Regions from separate parts of the Peribacillus sp. JNUCC41 genome, predicted to be linked through region 3. Evidence: riboswitches for the same ligand, from Rfam matches in the RefSeq annotation. Region 3 holds a riboswitch; each other region holds the start of a gene.

Region 1 (3,273 bases), 1.9 Mb from region 3:
CCGTTAAGACAGTTTCTGAGCTTTATGCACCTATCAGTGGCAAGGTTGTTGAAGTAAACGAAGATTTAAGTGACAACCCGGAATATGTAAATGAGTCTCCTTATGAAAAGGCATGGATGGTCGTACTTGAACCATCTAATAGCAGTGATATTGAAAACTTGATGAGCGCTGAAGAGTATGAGAGTTTAATCAACGGTTAAAAAGAAGGAGAGGGGGGACTGAATGGGCCTGCTCTCTTTTTCATTTTATACAGCGGCAGTTGCGCACATAATTCATGAGATGGAGTGATGACATGGAGTGGGGCGAATTCGATAAAGTGATTATTGTAGAAGGCAGTTCCGATAGAAGAAAAGTTGCCTCCGTTTTAAATGAAGATGTGGAAATAAGATGTACAAATGGGACCATATCATTAACTAAGCTGGATGAATTAGTGGATGAATTGATGGATCGTGATGTTTATCTCCTTTTTGACGCAGATGAATCAGGAGAAAAGCTGCGGAAGCAGTTCCGAAGGGAAATGCCGGAAGCAAACCACCTGTATATTAATAAAATGTACAAAGAAGTGGAAAGCTCACCCGAACATCATATCGCAACTGTGCTACTATCTGCCAATATGAATGTGAAAATGAAATTTTTAAGTCAAAGGGTGAACGACTAATTGATGCAGGAATGGAAAGAAGAAGAGTGTAAGCTTGCTGTTGAAAATGGGGAAACCTTTTGCTTATATTTATATACGCCTTTATGCGGCACTTGTCAGGTTGCCTCCAAGATGCTGACGATATCCTTGGAGCTGTTCCCGGAATTGAAGGCAGGCAAAATGAATATGAACTATGTCCAAGCAATTGCCGAATCATATGAAATCGAAAGTGTGCCCTGTTTATTGCTTTTCAAAAAAGGAAAGCTGCACACAAAAATATATGCCTTTCAATCCGTTCCTTATTTGTACGGATTGCTTAAGGAAATCAGCTAAGAAACCAATCAGAACCGTGGTTGGTTTCTTTGTTGCGGACATTTGAATGCGAGATTGGAATTAAACAAAGAATATTCTAACAATTCATTGACTGATTTATTCTAAAATGATATATTTTGAATTAAGTAATGGCAGAATTTAATAGTTCTTATCAAGAGTGGCGGAGGGACTGGCCCGACGAAGCCCGGCAACCGGTATAAATTTTATATACGGTGCTAATTCCAGCAGAGTGTTGGCTCTGGTAGATGAGGTGTGTTCTTGAGACCTCTTCTTGTTGAAGTGGTTTTTTTGTTTATAAAAGGCCAGATATCATAAAATTCCAACTAAATCCATAGAAAAAGGTGAAACCATATGTCAGGGAAAAAGTTGCGTTTTGAAACATTGAGTGTTCATGGCGGTCTGCAAACTGATGAAACAGGTGCCCGTGCCGTTCCTATCTACCAAAGCAATGCATACTTGTTCAAAGACACCGACCATGCAGCGAATTTATTTGGCCTAAAGGAGAATGGCTATATATATACACGGCTTCATAATCCCACGGTCAGCGTTTTTGAAGAAAGAATGGCCTTATTGGAAGGTGGCATCGGCGGATTGGCAACAGCAAGCGGAATGGCTGCCATCTCACTTTCAATCCTGAACATTGCCGGTGCAGGTGATGAGATTGTTTCAGCCTCTACATTATATGGCGGTACGTATAACCTTTTTGAAAATACTCTTCCTAAATATGGGATCAAAGTGAGGTTCGTTTCTCCCGATGACCCTGAAAATTTCAAAAGGGCGATTACGCCAAGAACTAAAGCCATTTTTGCCGAAACGATCGGTAATCCAAGTTTGAGGGTGCTTGATATTGAAGCGGTAGCGAAAATCGCCCATGAAGCCGGCATACCTTTAATCATTGATAATACCTTTGCAACACCATATCTTTGCAGACCAATTGATTTTGGCGCGGACATCGTCATCCATTCCGCTACAAAATGGCTTCTGGGAAATGGAACGACACTAGGCGGTGTCATCGTGGATGGAGGGAAGTTCGATTGGAACTCGCCAAACTACCCTGGCTTCACGGAGCCTGACCCAAGTTATGACGGTCTGGTATATGCCGAGGCAGTTGGACCTGCCGCATTCATAACGAAAGCCCGAGTCCAGTTACTTCGTGATTTAGGCCCTGCGCTAAGTGCCCAAAGTGCATTCCAGTTTACGCTTGGACTTGAAACGCTGCATGTAAGGATGAAAGAGCATCTATCAAACACCAAGTCTGTCATTGAATATTTAAAAAACCATCCTGCCGTGACTTGGGTTTCGCATCCTGGTGATGAGGATCATCCCGATAAGGCCCTTGCGGATAAATATTTGCCTAAGGGAGCTGGATCTGTCGTGACTTTTGGAATACAAGGTAATCGCGAAGCTGGGGCAAAACTTATCAATTCGGTGGAATTATGGTCCCATGTGGCGAATGTAGGGGATGCGAAGAGCTTGATCATCCACCCAGCCAGTACGACCCATCAACAATTGAATGAGGCGGGTCTTGCGAAAGCGGGTGTAAGTGCCGATCAAGTCCGTTTATCAATTGGGATTGAAAATGTAGACGACTTAATAGAAGATTTAGAGCAGGCAATTGAAAAAGCGACGAATATCGTCTCCTTGACTTCCAAAACGCTTTAAGCAGAGTTCCTGTTCATTCTTGAACTAGAAATAATATACATTGCGCTCCTTTTTTATCTATGATAAAATTTCTCCATACTAAAGAACTTAATGATGTACAAATATTCTATATATTAGCTCTTATCAAGAGAGGTGGAGGGATGTGCCCGATGAAACCCGGCAACCGACAAGGAGATTTCCTTGGAAAGGTGCCAATTCACACAAAGTTTAATTACTTTGGAAGATGAGAGAAAGGCCTGTTTCTTCACCTGCCTTTCTGCTCATGCAGAAAGGTTTTTTCAGTTTTAATGGGGAAAACATGTGCATGTTATGAGAAACAGACTAATAATGTAAAGAAATCAACTAAGTTCATAGGTTTTATTGGATAAAAGAGGTGAGGATTAATGATTACATTGACGAAAGTCAGTAAGCTGTTCCGAACAGGAAAAGGAAACAGTGAGACGATCAAGGCTGTAAATAATGTGAATGTTGAAATAAATAAAGGCGAGATTTTCGGTATCATCGGTTACAGTGGAGCGGGGAAAAGTACTTTAATCAGAATGCTCAATGGATTGGAAACTCCTACAGAGGGATCCGTTGTGGTGGCTGAGAAGGAAATTTCAAAAATTAAAGGGGCTCAGCTCCGTAAGGCACGTCAAGAA
Region 2 (3,273 bases), 1.7 Mb from region 3:
GGATAACGATGGCAGGCAAGAAGGTTTTAAGGGACGCAGCGACAGTTTCCACGATTTCTTTTGATCCAAGCATGCCTATTTTTACTGCGTCGACAGTAATATCTTCAAAGATAGCTGCAATTTGATCTGATATGATAGCTGTTTCAATTGGCTGTACTGAACGGACTTCCATTGTATTTTGTGCGGTTACGGCTGTGATGGCAGACATGCCAAAGACACCATGTGCAGAAAATGTTTTTAAATCCGCTTGGATTCCAGCCCCGCCCCCTGAATCAGAGCCTGCGATGGTTAATGCTGTTTTCATAAAAAAACCCCTTCATATAAGTATTTTTTAGAAGTATTTTAAGTAATATGAAAGCTAAAATCGCACCAGCGAATGAACTGAGCATAAAAGCCGGTAAAAAACCAAAAAGAGCAGCTTTTTCTCCCAATAGGAGGAGGGCAAGTGGATAACAGGCTAGGGAACCGATAATGCCGGTCCCGATCACTTCCCCTAAACAAGCGAATTTTAAGCTTTGTGTTTTTCGATAAAGGATTGCGGCCAAAAGTGCACCGATCATGCTACCGGGAAAGGCGAAAATTGAACCGGTACCAGACATGTTTCTAATGATGGAAACTAAAAAAGCTTGTGTCACTGCATAAGCTGGCCCCAATAGAACAGCCGTCAGGACATTTGCCAGATGCTGAATAGGAAAGACCTTTGCAAATCCTGCAGGAATGAAAATAAATGAACTGGTCAGCGTCGTAATTGCCGTGATCATGGCAGTCAACGTCAGTTTCTTGACAGGATTCATCATCTACAGCGGCCAATCTTGCTCATTATGAACCATATCCCAGAATAAATATTCATATCGGGAAGTAACCAAAAAGTGCTTTTCTAATCTAAGAAGTTCCTTTTCTGGCATGCCTTCCGTCAACTCTTCCAACAAAGCGATCAGCCATTTGTGTGCTTCCCCAAATTCAGGAGATGAATAGGACCTTATCCAATCTGAGTAGCGATTGTTTTCCAATGATGCTCCATTTTGTTCTTTTAGTAGCAAACCGATTTCATAATAATCCCAAGCGCAGGGCAGGAGACAGGCGATCAAGTCTGCCAAAGTCCCATGCTGAGCTGCATTTAGCATGTAGCCTGTATAGGCTAGAGTCGTTGGAGTAGGTTCTGTATCTTCCAATTCCTTGGAAGTGATCCCGAATTCGGAAGCATAATGCCGATGAATATCCATTTCCACTTGAAGGGTTTCATTTAAAATACTCGCAAACTTTGCCATGGTTTCGATGTTATGAGCTTTGATTACACCTAAAGCAAAGAGCTTGGAATAATCCATGAGATAGATATAGTCCTGCTTCAGGTAATAGGCAAATTTCTTTTCAGGAAGCGTACCATTTCCAATTGCCTGGACGAAGGGATGTGAATGGTTCCTTTTCCAAATCTCTTTTGACCGTGCATGTAGTCTATCACTGAATGTTTCTAATTTAACATTCTCCATTGTTCATCCTCCTTTAGAATGGATCCCTTTGTTAATGAAAAAACCCCGTTCCTGAATACGGAACGGGGTAGATGGATATAGTCTGAAAATGGACGATATCATCCACTTCCCTCCGCCGGTATGAGCCGGTTCAGGTTCAAAGGGTCCGGAACTAATTCCATCTCAGTCTTAAAAAAAGACTCCCCTAGTGGTGTGAATTGTATGTAATTACTGACATCATATCAGAAAGACAAGAAAATGCAACCCGCATTTAAAGAGGGACCATTTTGTCCAGGAAAAAAGGGAGAACCAGGTAATTGACTTTTGATGGTTATTAGGATAAAATCATGTCTACATCATTTATATATCGATTTCTTATCCAGAGAGGTGGAGGGACTTGGCCCAAAGAAACCTCGGCAGCGGACCCGTTTTGGGAACTGTGCTAAATCCAACAAGCATATGCTTGGAAGATAAGAAGAGCCGTACGGACACTGTCAGCCTCTTCTTGAATTAGAAGGGGCTTTTATTTTTGGGAAATAACGTTTAGTGACATAATAGAAAAGGTATATATAATTTGGTGAAAATAAAACAAGTTGATAAAGATTAGCTAACTAGAAGCAGGCTCTAGGATGACTAGGAAAGGAGCCATTTACATGGCAGAATTATTTAAGAGGATCGAACAGAGGAAGGCAAAGCTTATTGAAGAGTTATTGGCCAATGGAGTATACAAAACCTCTGATGAAAGGCACCTTTATGATGCCCCATTAAAAGTACTTGAAGATGAATATAAGATTGTTATAAATAAACCAAATACCGAGTCACCTTCTGAATGGATGACATAGTAAACGATGGACTATAGTTTGGGTTCTTGGATAAGAGATATGATGTAAGCATTCACAGTCTACACTAGTGGATGCTTTTTTGCGTTTAATAGAAAATGACACAAAATATACATAATTACAGAAATAATAGTCATTTTGTCACATTTAACCTTTAAAATAACACATTTAATTTCTGAAAAATAGTTGATTTTAACTAGTAGATTCATTATGATGAAAGTGTAAAAAAATTGAATAAATGGGAGGTGGCATATAATGCCTTGCCGTAAGGTAACTATAGAAAAAATAGAAGAGAAAAGAAAAGAAATGATCAACTTGGCAGCAATTTACGGCTTATCAAGTCTGCTAACTGTTCAAGCAAGTCAAGAATTGGATACGCTATTAAATGCGTTAACAAGTAAAAGAGAGTGTGAACATTTTTACCTCCAGAAAGCATATAGGTATTTTTAAATTAGCCAATTCGCACTCGATTAATATGAAAAAGCTACTGCTCAAGGCAATAGCTCTAAAGAATGATATTACATATCGACACGTTTACCAAGAATGAGCAAATCCCGCTCGATTCCATCCAACTCGGCAACTTGAGGTAAATGTGCCCATTCTTCAAACCCGAATTTGGAAAAAAGCTTAAGGCTTGGTGTATTGTGGGCGAAAATGAAACCCAATAGAGTCTTAACACCTAATTTTGGACTCCATTCAATTGCCTTTTGAATCGAAATTTGTCCGATTCCTTTTCCCCGGAAATAATCATCTATATAAATGCTGATTTCGGCAGTGGAATTATATGCCGGTCGGCCATAGAAGGATTGAAAGCTCATCCATCCAGCAGTTTTCCCTTTTATAGTAATGATAAATAGCGGTCTACTTTCTGAATGATGTTCCTCAAACCATTTAACCCTCGATTGGACGGATACAGGCTCCGTATCTGCCGTGACCATTCTTGAAGCAATTGTTGAATTATATATTTC
Region 3 (3,273 bases):
AGCAGTTTTTTGCTTCACTAGTCGCAAAAGTCAATGCAATCACGGAGCAAGGATATGATGTCATTAATTTAGGCCAGGGAAACCCTGATCAGCCGACGCCAGAACATATCGTGAAAAGTTTGCAGTCGGCCGCAGAAAAAACGATTAATCATAAATATTCGCCATTCCGGGGACATCAATATTTAAAAGATGCTGCCGCCGTCTTTTATGAACGAGAATACGGTGTCAAGCTGGATCCGAATAGTGAAGTGGCGATTCTCTTCGGGGGGAAGGCAGGTCTTGTAGAACTGCCGCAGTGTTTATTGAATCCAGGTGATACGATCCTTGTTCCAGATCCCGGCTATCCCGATTATCTTTCCGGAGTTGTTTTAGCCCGGGCAAAGACCGAACTCATGCCTCTGACAGAAGAAAATGATTTTCTTCCGAAATATGATGACATACATAAAGAAGTACTTGATAAAGCCAAAATGATGTTCTTGAACTATCCGAATAATCCCACAGGTGCTTCTGCAACTGATAGTTTCTTTGATGAAACCGTCTCCCTCGCAAAAGAGCATTCCATTTGTGTGGTCCACGATTTCGCTTATGGCGCGATCGGATTCGACGGGAAAAAACCGATAAGCTTTCTCCAATCTGAGGGAGCGAAGGATGTTGGAATAGAAATATACACACTATCGAAAACTTACAATATGGCAGGATGGAGAGTCGGCTTCGCAGTGGGGAATAAGAGTGTAATAGAAGCTCTTGAACTATTGCAAGACCATCTTTATGTGAGTCTTTTCCCGGCGATACAAGAAGCTGCGGCAAGTGCTTTGCTTGATTCGCAGAGCTGTGTAGAGAAGTTAGTGCAGATGTACGAAAGACGAAGGAATGTTTTCATTGAGGGATTGAGGGCAATCGGCTGGGATGTCAAAGCGCCTGCGGCATCGTTTTTTGCCTGGCTCAAGGTACCTAATGGTTTTACGTCAGAGAGTTTTGCAGACTATTTATTAATGCATGCCCACGTAGCTGTTGCCGCAGGGAATGGATTCGGTGAAATTGGCGAAGGTTACGTCAGGGTAGGGCTGCTGACCTCGGAAGAACGACTTGAAGAGGCTGTGGAACGAATACGTAAATTAAACTTATTTTAACGATCAATTGAGATATCCGATTTATTCACCGTTAAAATAGTTAAAACTTATTGACAAAGTAGGGATTACCTGTCAGAATACAAAATAAATTCTTAATCTTTCGATACTTGAATGCAATTTATATATCAGCGTTTTCTTATTTTGAGCAGGTGGAGGGACTAGCCCTATGAAGCCCAGCAACCGACCGTAATTCCATTGTAAAATGGGGCGGAATTCTTCGCCGGATTTCTGAAATCCACAAGGCACGGTGCTAATTCTTGCAGCCAATGGCTGGGAGATAAGAAGATGGCTTTTTAAAGCCTCTTCTTTATGAAGGGGCTTTTGCCATTTTGGGACCATTTCAGGTTAATGACATCGGGAGTTTACTAACGTGTTATAGGAGTGATCAGATGAGCGAGATAGTCGCTACTTATTTAATTCATGACTTCACTGGAAATCATGAGAAAAAAGCAGAGAGCATTGCCCTAGGTTTGACTGTCGGGACATGGACGGACCTGCCACATTTAGTCCAGAAACAACTGGAAAAACATAAGGGGCGCGTTGTATCGGTGACACCACTTTCTGAAGAAGAGAGGGCAAACAGCTACTTTAATCGTAAAGTATACCGTTCGCTTATTAAAATTACCTATCCGGCAGGGAATTTTTCCATTGATTTACCTGCAATCCTCACGACTGTCTTCGGCAAACTTTCATTGGACGGAGAAATAAAACTCATCGATCTGGATTTTGTCGGTGATATTCAAAAAGCTTTTCCCGGACCGCAATTTGGCATTGAAGGCATAAGGGAGAAGATTGGCGTATTTAACCGGCCCCTGGTAATGAGCATCTTTAAAGGTGTATTAGGAAGAGACCTGACATTCCATAACGAGCAACTGAGACAACAAGCATTAGGGGGCGTCGACCTAGTTAAAGATGATGAGATCCTCTTCGACCAGGAACTGACTCCATTTTTCGATAGAATAAAAACGGGAAAAAGAATATTGAATGAAGTCCATGAAACCACTGGCCACCGTACTTTATATGCAGTCAATCTATCAGGGAAAACATTTGAATTGCTGGATAAGGCAGAGCAGGCGGCTGAAGCAGGGGCAGATGCCTTATTGTTCAACGTTCATACATATGGTTTGGATGTATTGCAGGCCTTGAGTGAACATGATCGTATCAAGTTGCCGATCATGGCGCACCCCGCCTTTAGCGGGGCATTGGCAGCTTCATCATTTTATGGAATCGGCTATCCATTATTACTTGGTAAATTAGTAAGGTTATCAGGTGCGGATTTATCCTTGTTCCCATCCCCTTATGGAAATGTCGCACTGGAAAAAAAGGAGACCTTGGCGATTGCTGAAGCTCTGACAAAAGATGAACTTTCATGGAAAAAAGCCTTCCCTGTTCCTTCTGCAGGCATTCATCCGGGCATGGTTCCGGACCTGATCAAGGATTTTGGGCTCGATAGCGTGATTAATGCAGGAGGGGGAGTTCATGGGCACCCTGACGGAGCAAATGGCGGGGCCAAGGCTTTCCGTTCTGCTGTGGAAGCCGTTCTAGCAGGAAAGAACCTATCTGAAGCGGCTGCTGAGGAAGAAACACTAAAAAAAGCTCTTTTGTTATGGGGAGGCCTATAAGAATAATGAAACCGATCATCTTTTGTGACTTTGACGGAACGATCACCAACACGGATAATATCATTTCCATCATGAAAAAATTTGCTCCTCCGGAATGGGAAAAGTTGAAAGACGGTATCCTCCAGCAAAAAATCAGTATATCTTCAGGAGTTGGGGAGATGTTTTCGCTGCTTGATAGTGGCATGAAGGATGACATCATCCAATATGTAAGAAAGACGGCCGGCATTCGTCCAGGGTTTTATGAATTCGTTGAGTATACGAAACAAGCCAACATCCCTTTATATATAGTAAGCGGGGGCATGGATTTTTTCATTGCACCGCTTTTAAATGATATCTTGCCAACAGAGTCCGTTTATTGTAACCAAGCATTTTTTGATAAGGAAAAGATTTATATTGAGTGGCCGCATGATTGTGATGATCAATGTAATAATGATTGCGGTTGCTGCAAGCCATCCATTATGAGGGAAATAGCGGGGGCGGAAGATTTTAAATTCGTTATTGGAGATTCAGTAACGGATTTT

What was found. Region 3 has a riboswitch for S-adenosylmethionine ahead of mtnW (2,3-diketo-5-methylthiopentyl-1-phosphate enolase). Riboswitches for the same ligand answer to the same signal wherever they lie in the genome.
Region 1: it holds a riboswitch for S-adenosylmethionine, as region 3 does, so the genes downstream of both, JNUCC41_RS07010 (O-acetylhomoserine aminocarboxypropyltransferase/cysteine synthase family protein) here and mtnW (2,3-diketo-5-methylthiopentyl-1-phosphate enolase) in region 3, are expected to answer to the same signal.
Region 2: it holds a riboswitch for S-adenosylmethionine, as region 3 does, so the genes downstream of both, JNUCC41_RS15630 (Fur-regulated basic protein FbpA) here and mtnW (2,3-diketo-5-methylthiopentyl-1-phosphate enolase) in region 3, are expected to answer to the same signal.

The regions. Positions count from the first base shown of each region.
Region 1 is NZ_CP062163.1:1,393,484-1,396,756, reverse strand. Features, by position in the region: gene gcvH (glycine cleavage system protein GcvH) at 1-200, shown strand, start outside; gene JNUCC41_RS07020 (toprim domain-containing protein) at 293-658, shown strand; gene JNUCC41_RS07015 (thioredoxin family protein) at 662-970, shown strand; SAM riboswitch class I at 1,116-1,222, shown strand; gene JNUCC41_RS07010 (O-acetylhomoserine aminocarboxypropyltransferase/cysteine synthase family protein) at 1,322-2,632, shown strand; SAM riboswitch class I at 2,750-2,862, shown strand; gene JNUCC41_RS07005 (methionine ABC transporter ATP-binding protein) at 3,016-3,273, shown strand, end outside.
Region 2 is NZ_CP062163.1:3,210,941-3,214,213, forward strand. Features, by position in the region: gene thiD (bifunctional hydroxymethylpyrimidine kinase/phosphomethylpyrimidine kinase) at 1-304, opposite strand, end outside; gene thiW (energy coupling factor transporter S component ThiW) at 273-794, opposite strand; gene tenA (thiaminase II) at 798-1,487, opposite strand; TPP riboswitch at 1,578-1,683, opposite strand; SAM riboswitch class I at 1,839-1,943, shown strand; gene JNUCC41_RS15630 (Fur-regulated basic protein FbpA) at 2,120-2,308, shown strand; gene JNUCC41_RS15635 (aspartyl-phosphate phosphatase Spo0E family protein) at 2,561-2,755, shown strand; gene JNUCC41_RS15640 (GNAT family N-acetyltransferase) at 2,824-3,273, opposite strand, start outside.
Region 3 is NZ_CP062163.1:4,947,562-4,950,834, reverse strand. Features, by position in the region: gene JNUCC41_RS23880 (pyridoxal phosphate-dependent aminotransferase) at 1-1,130, shown strand, start outside; SAM riboswitch class I at 1,264-1,414, shown strand; gene mtnW (2,3-diketo-5-methylthiopentyl-1-phosphate enolase) at 1,520-2,752, shown strand; gene JNUCC41_RS23870 (2-hydroxy-3-keto-5-methylthiopentenyl-1-phosphate phosphatase) at 2,758-3,273, shown strand, end outside.